DNA from 2 places in the Streptomyces sp. NBC_01707 genome. Region 2 is predicted to be linked to the other one. Evidence: riboswitches for the same ligand, from Rfam matches in the RefSeq annotation. Region 2 holds a riboswitch; the other holds the start of a gene.

What was found. A riboswitch is a leader RNA that binds a small molecule or an ion and turns the genes downstream of it on or off. The one in region 2 is predicted to bind cyclic di-AMP.
Positions count from the first base shown of each region.
Region 1: another riboswitch for cyclic di-AMP. It lies ahead of OG963_RS38595 (transglycosylase SLT domain-containing protein); the one in region 2 lies ahead of OG963_RS13255 (M23 family metallopeptidase).

Region 1 covers NZ_CP109190.1:8,625,464-8,632,576, reverse strand. Annotated here, with positions in the region: gene OG963_RS38615 (MFS transporter) at 1-778, shown strand, start outside; gene OG963_RS38610 (dihydrodipicolinate reductase) at 964-2,043, shown strand; gene OG963_RS38605 (carboxymuconolactone decarboxylase family protein) at 2,040-2,519, shown strand; gene OG963_RS38600 (GMC oxidoreductase) at 2,523-4,166, opposite strand; gene OG963_RS38595 (transglycosylase SLT domain-containing protein) at 4,554-5,318, opposite strand; cyclic di-AMP (ydaO/yuaA leader) riboswitch at 5,323-5,508, opposite strand; gene dacB (D-alanyl-D-alanine carboxypeptidase/D-alanyl-D-alanine-endopeptidase) at 7,101-7,113, shown strand, end outside.
Region 2 covers NZ_CP109190.1:2,970,260-2,977,372, reverse strand. Annotated here, with positions in the region: gene OG963_RS13270 (DNA topoisomerase (ATP-hydrolyzing) subunit A) at 1-2,047, opposite strand, end outside; gene OG963_RS13265 (pitrilysin family protein) at 2,272-3,651, shown strand; gene OG963_RS13260 (pitrilysin family protein) at 3,678-5,060, shown strand; cyclic di-AMP (ydaO/yuaA leader) riboswitch at 5,266-5,436, shown strand; gene OG963_RS13255 (M23 family metallopeptidase) at 5,449-6,267, shown strand; gene OG963_RS13250 (GntR family transcriptional regulator) at 6,480-7,113, shown strand, end outside.

The DNA.
Region 1 (7,113 bases), 5.7 Mb from region 2:
CTCCATCGGCGGCGTCCTTGCCGCGCTGCTCGGCGCACGCACGCTCAGCTGGGGCTGGAGCCCGGCGGTGACCCTCGGCTCGGTTGCCGCGCTCGGTATCGCCGTCGCCGCGCTCACCGCCCGCGGGCTCCTGCCCGCCGAGCACACCCCCGCGCCTGCCGCGGAGGCTCCCGCCGGCGTGACGAAGCCGGCGCACCGGCCGTCCCGCCGCATCTGGGCGCTGGGCGCGCTCGCGCTGATGCTCATGCTCTGCGAAGGCGTCGCCAACGACTGGAGCACTCTGCATCTGCGGGATGTCCTGAACGCCTCCGCAGCCGTCGCCGCTCTCGCCTACGGTGCGTTCTCGACCGCCATGACGATCGGCCGACTGCTGGCAGACCGAGTGGCCATGCGCTTCGGGCCGGTGGCCATCCTCCGCTACGGGGCGGCCCTGGCCGCGGTCGGACTGACGACGGCCACCTTCTCCACGTGGATCCCACTGGCCCTGGCCGGCTGGGCCGTGTTCGGGGCCGGGCTGTCCGGCTGCATCCCCCAGCTCTTCAGCGCCGCCGGCCACGCCGATCCGAGCGCCGCCGGAACGAACGTCTCGCGCGTCGCCGGCCTGGGCTATCTCGGCATGCTCGCCGGCCCGGCCGTCATCGGACCGCTGACGCACTTCATGCCGCTCAACCTGACGTTCCTGCTGCCTCTCGGGTTCTGCGTCGTGGCCGTGTGCTCAGCCCGCATACTGCGCTCGCCGCACGCCGCTCCCAGTCGTCTGCAGGCCGAGGCGGCATGACCGGGACCGACCACGCGACCCCGGTACGCGGAACACCCGGTGCCGCGGTGCACCCCCGCGCCCTGACGATGTAGCGGGCGCGGCCCGAGCCGCGTCCCGGTGCGGCCGACTCCCTTGTCCCCGCCCGGCAAACTCGTCGCGTCACGGCACTAGGAAGTGACAGGCCCTCTCGCTACCCTCCGCGCATGATTTCCACGGTGGTCTGGGGCACGGGCAATGTCGGCCGCGCCGCGATCCGCGCTGTCGAGGCACATCCGGCGCTCGAGCTCACGGCCGTGCTCGTCCACAACCCGGACAAGGTGGGACGTGACGCGGGCGAGCTCGGTGGGCTCGGTCGTCCGCTGGGGGTCGTGGCTGACGACGACATCGGTGCCGTGCTGGCCACCGGCCCCCGGGCCGTGGTGTACGCCGCGTCCGGCGACATCCGCCCCGACGACGCCCTCGCCGACATCAACAGGGCGATCCGGGCGGGGGCCGTTGTCGTCACCCCCGCGCTGTACGCCCTGTACGACCAGCTGAGCGCCCCGCCGGAGCTGCGGGATCCGGTGCTGGCCGCCATCGCGGACGGTGGCGGCTCACTGTTCGTCTCCGGTGTCGACCCCGGCTGGGGCAATGACGTACTCCCCTTGCTGATCAGTGGACTCGGCACCTCCGTGGACGTGATCCGCTGTCAGGAGATCTTCGACTACTCCACCTACGAGCAGGAGGAATCGGTCCGGTACCTGGTCGGCATGGGCCAGCCGATGGATTACGAGCCGCTGATGCTCGCACCGACCGTCCCGACCATGGTGTGGGGCGGGCAGATACGGCTGATGGCCAGGGCTCTGGGAGCCGAACTCGACGACATCCGGGAGACGTTGGACCGGCGCCCGCTCGATGCCACGGTGAGCACCAGGACCATGGGCACGTTCGAGGCCGGCACCCAGGGCGCGGTGCGGTTCGAAGTGCAGGGCATCGTCGGCGGCGAACCCCGCATCGTCATCGAGCACATCACGCGCATTCACCCCTCGTGCGCACCGGACTGGCCGACACCGCCCGACGGCGACGGCGCGCATCGAGTGATCATCGAGGGCCGCCCGCGCATCGAGGTCACGGTCGAGGCCACCGACGAGGGCGAGAACAGATCCGCGGGCGGGAACGCCACCGCGGTCGGCCGGCTCGTGAGCGCCATCGACTGGCTCGTGAACGCGGAACCAGGACTCTACGACGCGCTGGACGTCCCGCTGCGCCCCGCAGTCGGCAGGCTCGGAAGGAGACAACCGTGAACATCGACATCCCCGAGGGCAAGGACGCGATCGAGTACGTGTGGGGCGAGATGGTGCCCGGGATCGGGATCGCCGCATCGAACTTCTCGCTGGCGGTGTACGCCCATACGACCCTGGGACTGCGCGAGTTCGAAGCCGCGCGGTTGCGGATCGCCCAGATCAACGGGTGCGCCTTCTGTCTCGACTGGCGGACCGAACGGGACGGTGTGAAGGTCGAGGAGGATTTCGCCGACGCGGTGACCCAGTGGCGGACCACCGACGTCTTCGACGACCGGACCCGGTTGGCCGCCGAATACGCCGAGCGGTACGCCCTCGATCACCACAACCTCGACGAGGCGTTCTGGTCCCGGATGAGCGCGCACTACAGCCAGCTCGAGGTCGTGGAGCTGAGCATGAGCATCGGATCATGGCTGGCGTTCGGTCGGCTCAACCATGTGCTGGGCCTCGACACCGTGTGCGCGCTGCCCGGCCGTTGATCGTCACAGGTCGGTGGCGATGATCTTCTCGATGTTCCGTTCGGCGAGCGCGGTGATGGTGACGAACGGATTGACGCTGGTGTTGCCGGGGATCAGCGAGCCGTCGATGGCGTACAGGCCGGAGTAGCCGTGCAGGCGGCCGTAGTTGTCGGTGGCCCGGTTCAGCACCGCGCCCCCGAGCGGGTGGTACGTGAGGTGGTCGCCCCAGATCTTGTAGGTACCGAAGAGATCGGTCCGGTAGATCGTCCCCTCCTTCTGGTTGATCCTGTCGAAGATCGTCCTGGCGGCGTCGATGGACGGTTGCTTCCAGGCGGTCTGCCAGTTCAGGTCGACCTTGCCGGTCGCCGCGTTCCAGGCGAACTCGGCCCGGTTCGGGTTCTTGGTGATGGACAGGTAGAAGGAGGCGAACGTCTCGATCCCGGTGGGCAGCGGGGCGACCTCGGCGAACGCGCCACCGGCGGCCCAGTTGTCGATACCCCCTGTGGGGATGGAAGCCTGGAGGCTTCCGGTCGGGTCCCACAGGTGGTTGGCCCGGCCGCACATGACGTTGCCGTTGTCACCCCACCCTTTGCCGATCTCGCTGTTCAGTCCAGGGAGCGCGCCGGTGGCCTTCAGCTTGACCAGCAGCTTGCTGGTGCCCACGCTGCCGGCCGCGAAGAACACCCGGTCCGCAGTCACCGTCTTGGTGGCCGTGGTGGCACCGCGGGTGTCGAGCTGGTCGATGACCACCGTGTAGCCGCCACCTGTCGCCGGTGCGACCGAAGTGACCTTGTGCAGCGGCGAGATGACGACCCTGCCGGTGGCCCTGATCCGGTCGATGTACGTCTTCTGCAGCGACTTCTTGCCGTAGTTGTTGCCGTACAGGATCTCGCCGGCCAGCGCCGACCTGGGTACGGTTCCGGCCTCTTCCTGCTTCATGTAGTCCCAGTCGTACACCGTGGGCACGAAGACGAACGGGAAGCCGGCACGCTGGGCGTGCTTACGCCCGACCCGGGCGTACTGGTAGCAGGCAGCGGTCTCGAACCAGGCGGGATCGATGGTGCCGACGCCGAGGCCGGCATTGGCGCGCGGATAGTAGATCCCGTACATCTCGTCGGCGTCCACCGACGGGAGTACGGCTCCGAAGTTCTCCCGCTTGGGGGTGACGGCCATGCCACCGTTGACCAGCGAGCCGCCACCGACGCCGCGGCCCTGGTACACCGTGATCCCGCTGAACTCCTCGGCGTCGAGGATCCCCGTGCTGCGGGTGACGTCCTTGTCGATGGGGAAGCCGAGGAAGTTGCTGAGCGGCTGCTTGGTCCTGGTGCGCAGCCAGTACGACCGACTGTCCGGGGAGGTCGTGTTGGCGAAGATCTTGCCGTCCGGGCCGGCGGTGTCCCAGGCCATGCCCATTTCGATCATGTGCACGTCGACGCCCGACTGGGCGAGACGCAGAGCGGCGACGGATCCGCCGTACCCGGTGCCGATCACGAGGGCCGGGACATGGGCCCCGGAGTCGATCGGAGCGGCTGCGGAGCCGGCCCCGGCCTGAGCCGGGGTGCTGTGACCCGCGAGGGCCACGGCGCCTAAAATAGAACCAGTTCCTGTGAGGAATCTTCGACGGGAAACGCCCTTGGGGCCTTCATCATGCATGGTAGAGTCACTCATGTGACACGCCTCACTCTCGACAGAGTGAAACTGGTTCTACTGCCGTTTGCGTGGCAAGTCACTACATACCCTTGAGTAACTTGCGCCCGACCGGGGCACGCCATGCATCAGCGCACAGTCGGCCCGCCCCGGCCACCAGTTCGCGATCGCCCCGCCGACGAAGCATCGCGGGACGACCTGCAGACGATCTTCGACACCACGGACCGTCTTGAGCAAGCAGACCGGGTCCCGCCCCGGAGGCGCCTCCCGGGATCACCACGACGACACCGGAGTTTCGGTCGTAACCGGGCCATGCCCCCGATCGGGCAGAGAACGGGAACGGGTGGCGAGGCCCTGTCGGACCCTCGCCACCCGTCACACCTCGACCGGCATCAACACGACCGGGTGTCAGTACGCCCCGAACACGTTGTCGATCGAACCGTACTTGGCCGCGGCGTAGTTGCACGCAGCCGTGATGTTGGCGACCGGGTCGTAGATGTCCATCGACGTACCGGACACGTGGTAGGCCTTGAACGTGGGGTCGATGACCTGCAGGAGCCCCTTGGACGGCGTGCCCTTGGCGGCGTTCGAGTCCCAGTTGTTGATGGCCTTGGGGTTGCCCGACGACTCGCGGATGATGTTGCGGTGGATACCGTCGTAGCTGCCGGGGATGCCGTGCTGCGCCATGACGGCCAGCGACTCCTTGATCCAGCCGTCGAGGTCGTTCGTGTACGTCACGGTCCCGGCGGGGGCAGGAGTGGAAGGGCTCGCGGCCGGCTTGGTCTCGGCAGGCGCCGCGGCCTTGGCGCCGATGGTCAGCTTCATGCCCGGGTGGATCACGGCGGGGTCGGCTCCGATGACCTCGCGATTGTCCTGGTACAGCTGCTGCCAGCCGCCACTCACCGCGTGCCCGACGGCGATCTTGTAAAGCGTGTCACCGGCTATCACGGAATAGACGGAGGGCGTGGCCTTCGCGGCGGCAATTCCCTTGGCAGGGGCCGCAGCGGGCGCCACGGTCTTTGCGACGGTGGCGACGGACTGCACCGGCGCTGCCGAAGCAGTGGTCGCACCGATCACAGGAAGTGCGAGAGCGGCTCCGCCCGCGGTCACGGTGATGAAACCGCGAGTCAGCGAACCGGACTTACGACGACGGTGGTTACCCGTTGCGGGCATGGCGCATTCCTCTCCGTCGCCTACGAGGTGAGCTGTCGGGTTCAGGCTGGAGTTGCCTGGCCGTATGGGAATACGACTTCACCCCTAGCCGTTCCAGAAACCGGATCGGCTGCTTACCTGGGTCCCCCGCTCCTGCCGTACGTGAGTGGTCGGATTACCGGATGGCGGCAGGATTAGGCGTTCCATCCGGATTGACGGTGACCGTAAGCGAGAAACTCCGACCTGAACAAGCCCCCACTTTTCGATCACAATTCATTTACAAGATCGAGTCGGGGAATTATCCGCACTCCACACCCGCCCGCGAAGCCAAATTTCTTGGCGTGGCAGGGAACCGAGCGGTACGCCGTCGCATCCGCGGGCCCGGAAAGTGACTCTCGCCACTAGGCCCGAAAAGGGCGATTTGCCCGGCAGGCAGAGCTCGAGTCGTGCGAGTCATGCATTCATCAGCAAAGGCCGCCATTCCCCTCGATTGCCAAAATTCCGACATTTAAGACATCGGTGGGCGGGTGAGGGGCCTTCGACTCGTCGGGAAAGCCGTCCTCCGCGTGAGGTGAGAGCGGATGCCGCAGCGCGCGTGACGTGCTCCGCCAGCCGCGGCGCACCAGTGGTCGCCCACCGGCCCGGGCGCGCAGGCGCAGGCAGAACGGCGGTCCCGGCGGGCGCAGAACGGCGGTCCCGGCGGGCGCAGAACGGCGGTCCCGGCGGGCGCAGAACGGCGGTCCCGGCGGGCGCAGGAGGTGCCGTACGCCGTCGGCGCGGCCGCCACAGTGCGCAGAGATGCCCGCCGACCTCCCGGGACCGTCCGGCAGCACGAGGGAAGTCGTGGCGATGGAGAGCCCGCGGCGCTGATCACCGTGCCGCTCTCGCCGCGCGATCGTCGCCCGGCCACCGCCTTGCCGCGTACCGGCCGTCCGGACGGTACGCGGCATGATCGCCATCGCTCAGCCGGCGGCCGAGACGGTCGGGCCGGATGAACCCGACGTAGCCTCCGAAGGCTGCCGGATAGATCTTCTCCAGCCTCTCGGCGATGCGGGCGCGCCCCGCACGCGCCCTCTCTTCGCCCTCTTCAAACGAGTACCCCTCGGACCCGTCCGGTTCGGGGAGGATTCAGGAATCGGTCACACGGCAGGCCGAAGCAATGCGGCGAGCCCATTGCTCATCCTTGCGGAACAGCCGTTGACGACAGTCAAATCCTCGGCTGCTCATGCGAATCCGGCCTCGTCCTGAGCGTCGGAACCAGTGGTGCGCACGCCTCCTCCGGAGAAATGGGGCAACGCCCCGCTCGTCGCCTTACGTTGATACTGCGATCGCTGGAAGAGGAGAAGGGGCAACGGAGTCGAGGGCGAACATTCCATCGCTCCATTCCTGCCACCCACAATCCTGCCCAACTCGACCGATTCATCGCACGAAACGTCATGTCGAGTCGTCCCCCGCACGTCGGTATGAGCTCGCGTGCACCCATCGACATCTGATGTGTCACCACCTTGCGCGGCCCTCGCAATCGAATCGGCCCGGCAAGAATTACGTTGCGCATCAGGCGCCTCGTGACGGAGTCGGGACACGTTCCATTCCGAATCGATTGAATCAGCCGATGTCACCTGAACTCTGATCAGATGCCCTCCAGATCCACCATGTTCGATGCAAACAGAAAGCCGTACCGGTTGCGGACAGGAGTACGACTCCGACCCCACCGCCAACCCTTGGCCCCCCGGCCCGGTTGCCCCCAGATCCGAACGACGTACCCCTTCCGCCGAGGATCCAGATGCCTGATGATCTCTTTCCATGCGCATGCCAA
Region 2 (7,113 bases):
GGTAACGCAGCAGCTGCGCGTCGGACGTGATGAAGACCAGGTCCTCCTCACCGGTACGCAGTTCGGCGGCGCCGACGATCCGGTCACCCTCCTTGAGGGTGATGACCTCCAACTCGTCCTTGTTGGCCGGGTAGTCCGGCACCACCCGCTTGACGACCCCCTGCAGGGTGCCGATCGCCAGACCGGGGGAGGACTCGTCGAGCGTGGTGAGGCAGACGACTTCCTCGTCGTTCTCCAGCGTGAGGAACTCCGAGACCATCGCGCCACCCGAGAGATTGGGCGCCGCGTGCGTGTCCGGGAGCTGCGGCAGATCGATCACCGCGAGCCGCAGCAACCGCCCGGTGGACGTCACCACACCCACATCGCCGCGCGCCGTCGCCGGGACGGCCGACACGATCACATCGTGCTTGGCCCGCTTGGCGTCCTCGTCGAACGCGATCGGGTCGCCGGTGGCCGTACGGGCCAGCAGACCGGTCGAGGAGAGCAGCACCCGGCACGGGTCGTCCGCGACCTCCAGCGGTACCGCAGCGACCTGCGCACCGGCCGACTCCAGCAGCACCGTACGCCGGTCGGTGCCGAACTTCTTGGCGACCGCGGCCAGTTCGGTGGAGACCAGCTTGCGCAGCTCGGCGTCCGATTCGAGGATCGCGGTCAGCTCGTCGATCTCGGTGTTGAGCCGGTCCCGCTCGCTCTCCAGCTCGATCCGGTCGAACCGGGTGAGCCGGCGCAGCGGGGTGTCCAGGATGTACTGCGTCTGGATCTCGCTCAGCGAGAAGTGCTCGATGAGCCGCTCCTTCGCCTGCGCCGAATTGTCACTGGAGCGGATGAGCCGGATGACCTCGTCGATGTCGATCAGCGCGACGAGCAGACCCTCGACCAGATGGAGCCGGTCGCGACGCTTGGTCCGGCGGAACTCGCTGCGGCGTCGTACCACGTCGAAGCGGTGGTCGAGATAGACCTCGAGGAGCTCCTTGAGGCCCAGCGTGAGCGGCTGCCCGTCGACCAGCGCCACATTGTTGATGCCGAAGGACTCCTCCATCGGCGTCAGCTTGTAGAGCTGCTCCAGAACGGCCTCGGGCACGAAGCCGTTCTTGACCTCGATGACCAGGCGCAGGCCGTGCTCGCGGTCGGTGAGGTCCTTGACGTCCGCGATGCCCTGGAGCTTCTTCGCCGAGACCAGGTCCTTGATCTTGGCGATCACCTTCTCGGGGCCGACGGTGAACGGCAGTTCGGTGACGACCAGACCCTTGCGGCGCGCCGTGGCGTTCTCCACGGAGACGGTCGCACGGATCTTGAACGTGCCGCGGCCGGCCGCGTACGCGTCCTTGATGCCGCCGAGGCCCACGATCCGGCCGCCGGTCGGCAGGTCCGGACCGGGAACGAACCGCATCAGGGTGTCCAGGTCCGCACCCGGATGTTTGATCAGATGGCGGGCGGCGGCGATGACCTCGCCCAGGTTGTGCGGCGGCATGTTGGTCGCCATGCCGACCGCGATCCCGGACGAGCCGTTGACCAGGAGGTTCGGATACGCGGCCGGGAGGACGACCGGCTCCTGCTCCTGGCCGTCGTAGTTCGACTGGAATCCGACGGTGTCCTCGTCGATCGACTCCGTCATCAGCGACGTGGCGTCGGCCATCCGGCACTCGGTGTACCGCATGGCGGCAGGCGGGTCGTCGTTTCCGAGCGAGCCGAAGTTGCCGTGTCCGTCGACGAGGGGGAGCCGCATCGAGAACGGCTGCGCCATCCGCACCAGCGCGTCGTAGATCGACGCGTCGCCGTGCGGGTGCAACTTGCCCATGACCTCGCCGACCACGCGGGCACACTTCACATAGCCGCGGTCGGGGCGCAGCCCCATTTCGTTCATCTGGTACACGATGCGGCGGTGCACCGGCTTCATGCCGTCGCGGGCGTCCGGCAGGGCCCGTGAGTAGATCACCGAGTACGCGTACTCGAGGAAGGAGCCCTGCATTTCGTCGACGACGTCGATGTCGAGGATCTTCTCCTCGAAGTCGTCCGGCGGCGGGGTCTTCGTACTGCGGCGGGCCATCGCTGCTGCGACTCCTTCACAGATCTGTTCGGGCAACCTCTGGTTCTGACGCGGACCATTGTGGACCGCCGCACTGACAACCCCGACCTCGACCCGTCTCTAGGGGCCGTCCGGCGCTGTTTCACGCGAACTTCCACGGCACGGGAACTTCGCCAGGTGTCGGTCCGCTTGCTTACAGTGGCAGGTCTCGCAGGAAATCCAGTATCGCGATCGAAGGGACGTACATGCCCATGGGTCACACGGCCACAGCCCAGGCCGGCTCCGGCGGCTTGACAGCGACCGAGCACCGTCTGGCCAACGGCCTGCGCGTGGTGCTCTCCGAGGACCATCTGACCCCGGTCGCCGCGGTGTGCCTCTGGTACGACGTCGGTTCGCGCCACGAGGTCAAGGGGCGCACGGGTCTGGCTCACCTCTTCGAGCACCTGATGTTCCAGGGTTCCGGACAGGTCAAGGGGAACGGACACTTCGAACTGGTGCAGGGGGCCGGCGGCTCCCTCAACGGGACCACCAGCTTCGAACGCACCAACTACTTCGAGACGATGCCCACGCACCAGCTGGAGCTGGCCCTGTGGCTCGAGGCCGACCGGATGGGCTCACTGCTCGCCGCGCTCGACGACGAGTCCATGGAGAACCAGCGGGACGTCGTCAAGAACGAGCGCCGTCAGCGCTACGACAACGTGCCGTACGGCACGGCGTTCGAGAAGCTGACCGCCCTCGTCTACCCGGAGGGCCACCCGTACCACCACACCCCGATCGGCTCGATGGCCGACCTGGACGCCGCGACGCTGGAGGACGCACGCACCTTCTTCCGTACGTACTACGCGCCCAACAACGCGGTGCTGTCCGTCGTCGGCGACATCGACTCCGAGCAGACGCTCGCCTGGATCGAGAAGTACTTCGGCTCCATCCCGTCCCACGACGGCAAGCAGCCGCCGCGCGACGGCGCGCTCCCCGATGTCATCGGCGAGCAGTTGCGTGAAGAGGTCCGTGAGGAGGTCCCGGCGCGGGCGCTGATGGCCGCCTACCGGCTGCCGCACGACGGCACCCGGGAGTGCGACGCCGCCGACCTCGCGCTGACCGTGCTGGGCGGTGGCGAGTCCTCCCGGCTGCACAACCGCCTGGTCCGCCGCGACCGGACGGCCGTCGCGGCCGGATTCGGGCTGCTGCGGCTCGCCGGTGCGCCCTCGCTCGGCTGGCTGGACGTGAAGACGTCCGGCGGGGTCGAGGTGGCGCAGATCGAGGCCGCGGTCGACGAGGAGCTGGCCCGGTTCGCGGCCGAGGGTCCGACACCAGAGGAAATGGAGCGCGCCCAGGCCCAGTTGGAGCGCGAGTGGCTGGACCGGCTCGGTACGGTCGCGGGCCGCGCCGACGAACTGTGCCGGTTCGCCGTGCTGTTCGGCGACCCGCAGCTCGCCCTGACCGCCGTCCAGCGGGTGCTCGACGTCACCGCGGAGGAGGTCCAGGCGGCTGCCAGGGCCCAGCTTCACCCCGACAACCGGGCGGTACTCGTCTACGAGCCGGTCGAGCCGGCCGAGTCCACCGACGGGGCGGCCGCCGACGAGACGGACGCCGACACCGACGCGCACGAAGGGGCGGACAAGTGACCGACGCTGCCGCGACTGGAGTATCGATGGAGTACCACCCGCAGCCGGCCCCGGGCACGGCCAGGCCCTGGGCCTTCCCCGCCCCCGAGCGCGGCGCCCTGCCCAACGGGCTCACGGTGCTGCGCTGCCACCGCCCCGGCCAGCAGGTCATCGCGGTCGAGATCTACCTCGTCGCCCCGCTGGACGCCGAACCCGAGGGCCTCGACGGTGTGGCCACGATCATGGCGCGGGCGCTGTCCGAAGGCACCGACAAGCACTCCGCGGAGGAGTTCGCAGCCGAGCTGGAGCGCTGCGGGGCCACTCTCGACGCGCACGCCGACCACCCCGGCGTCCGGGTCTCCCTCGAGGTCCCGGTCTCCCGGCTGGCCAAGGCGCTCGGTCTGGTCGCCGAGGCGCTGCGGGCACCCGCGTTCTCCGACAGCGAGATCGAGCGGCTGGTACGCAACCGGCTCGACGAGATCCCGCACGAGCAGGCCAACCCCGCCCGCCGCGCCGCAAAGCAGCTCTCCAAGGAGCTCTTCCCGGCCACCGCGCGGATGTCGCGCCCGCGCCAGGGCACCGAGGAGACGGTGGAGCGGATCGACTCCGCGGCCGTCCGCAGCTTCTACGAGGCGCATGTGCGCCCGTCCACCGCGACCGCCGTGGTCGTCGGTGACCTCACGGGCATCGATCTGGAGGCGTTGCTCGCCGACACCGTGGGCGACTGGTCCGGGAACAGTGCCGAGCACCGGCCGGCCCCGCCGATCACCGCCGACGACACCGGCCGGGTGGTCATCGTCGACCGTCCCGGAGCCGTGCAGACCCAGCTGCTGATCGGCCGGATCGGCGCCGACCGGCACGACAGCGTGTGGCCGGCCCAGGTCCTCGGCACGTACTGCCTGGGCGGCACGCTCACCTCCCGGCTGGACCGGGTGCTGCGTGAGGAGAAGGGCTACACGTACGGCGTGCGGGCCTTCGCGCAGGTCCTGCGGTCGTCGGCGCCGGACTCCGCCTCCGGGGCGACGGGCGCCGCGATGCTGGCCATCAGCGGTTCGGTGGACACGGAGTCCACCGGACCGGCGCTCGGCGACCTGTGGACGGTCCTCCGGACGCTGGCGGCCGAGGGCCTGACCGACGCCGAGCGCGAGACGGCGGTGCAGAACCTCGTGGGTGTCGCCCCGCTGAAGTTCGAGACGGCGGCCTCGGTCGCGGGCACGCTCGCCGACCAGGTCGAGCAGCATCTCCCGGACGACTACCAGGCGCAGCTGTACGCCCGTCTCGCCGAGACCGGCACGGTCGAGGCGACCGCGGCGGTGGTCAGCGCCTTCCCGGTGGACCGTCTGGTCACGATCCTCGTCGGCGACGCCGCGCAGATCGAGGAGCCGGTCCGGGCGCTGGGCATCGGTGAGGTGTCGGTCGTCACCGGCTGACGAATCGGATAGCCCATAGCGAGACAGAGGGAGACCCCGCGAGCCGATTCTCGCCGGGGTCTTCCCCTTTGTCCGTATTGCCCGATAACTGCCTGTGTGCCCTGTGGGATGTGCTACAAAGCGCCCTGTCCGTTTGGTGAATGAAAGTCCCCCCGCTTAGCGTCGGCAGCGCTGTCCGTCACCCGTATGCCGCATCCGCGGCGCCGGGCAGCTATCGCCGAGTCCCCGTCAGGCGCGAGCCTGGGGAGCCGGGGACCCACGCAGTCCCTGGGGTGAATCGGATGCCTGCGCGCCTCTTCAGGGGCCCGCGGATCCGTAGGAGACCTTCCTGCTCCGAACCCGTCAGCTAACCCGGTAGGCGAGAAGGAAGGAAAGGACCAGCCACCTCATGGCGTTCACCCGCCCCACCGGGAAGCACCGTGCCCCGAACCGTCTGACGCGCAAGAGCGCGCAGGTAACCGGCATCGCAGCTCTGGCCACCACCGGCGTCATCGGTGGGCTGGCCTCTCCGGCGCTCGCCGCCGGCACCGAAGCCCCCTCCGTCAGCGAGACCGGCCTGAACCAGGTCATCGCCATCGAGGGCACCCTCGCCGAGCAGGTGGCCACCCAGGCCGACGTGCAGAAGCACCAGGCCGAGGTCGCCGCCAAGGTGAAGGCTGCCGCGAAGGCGAAGGCCGATGCCAAGGCGAAGGCCGAAGCGAACGCCAAGGCCGCAGCCAAGGCCAAGGCCGAAGCCCGCGCGAAGGCGGCCCGTGAGATGAAGGCGCGCGCCGCCCGTTCCGCCGAGCGCACCCGCCTCGGTGCCTTCCAGCTCCCGGTCGCCGGTTCGTACGTCACCACCGGCTACAAGTCCAGTGGCTCCCTCTGGTCCTCCGGCCGCCACTCGGGCATCGACTTCCATGCCGCCTCCGGCAGCTCCGTCGTCGCCGTCGGCGCCGGCACGGTCGTCGAGGCCGGCTGGGGCGGCGCGTACGGCAACAACATCGTGCTCCGGATGACGGACGGCACGTACACCCAGTACGGCCATCTGTCGTCGATCGGTGTGTCGGTCGGCCAGAGCGTCGGCGCGGGCCAGCGGATCGGTTTCTCCGGCTCGACCGGCAACTCCACCGGACCGCACCTCCACTTCGAGGCCCGGACCACGCCGTCGTACGGCTCCGACATGGACCCCGTCGCGTACCTGCGCGCCCACGGCGTCACCGTCTGACCGACGCGGCACCGCCGAAGGCCCCGGCTTCCCGCCGGGGCCTTCGGCGTACCCGCACCGGCCCCCGCCGGAGACGCTCGCCGAACCGTCTTCGGACCAAAAGATATTCATGGATTTCGACCCGGCGTCGGAAATGCAGCCGCATTGCAATAGAGTCACAGAACAGGCGTCGATCGGCCGCGTTTCGCGGGGATTAAGGCGGAGGTTCGGACATGCGCATTCCGGCGCATTCGGTATGCACGGCAATCCGTGACGACATCGTCTCCGGTGTCTTCGAACGCGGCAGCAGACTCACCGAGGAACTGCTCGCACGCCGTTACGGGGTCTCCCGGGTCCCGGTACGGGAAGCGCTGCGCACCCTGGAGTCCGAGGGTTTCGTGGTCACCCGCCGGCACGCCGGCGCCTGTGTCGCCGAGCCCACCGAGCAGGAGGCCGCCGACCTGCTGGAGGTCCGGATGCTGCTGGAGCCACTGGGTGCGGCCCGTGCCGCGCAGCGCCGCACCGAGGCGCACCTCAAGGTTCTCCGTGGCCTGGTCAGGCTCGGTCAGGAGCGGGCCAGACGGGGTGAGGGCGAGGATCTGCGCTCGCTGGGCGGCTGGTTCCACGAAACGCTCGCCCAGGCCTCCGGCAGCCCCGGGCTCATCGCACTGCTGACCCAGCTCCGGCACAAGATCGCCTGGATGTACGCGGTCGAGCAGCCGGCCCGCCCCACCGATTCCTGGGCCGAGCACGGGGCCATCGTGGACGCGGTCGCGCGCGGTGACGCGGAACGGGCCAGGGCGCTGGCCGCTCAGCACGCCGAGCGCGCCACCGCCGCGCACCGGCTGCGGCGCGCGGACCGCATCC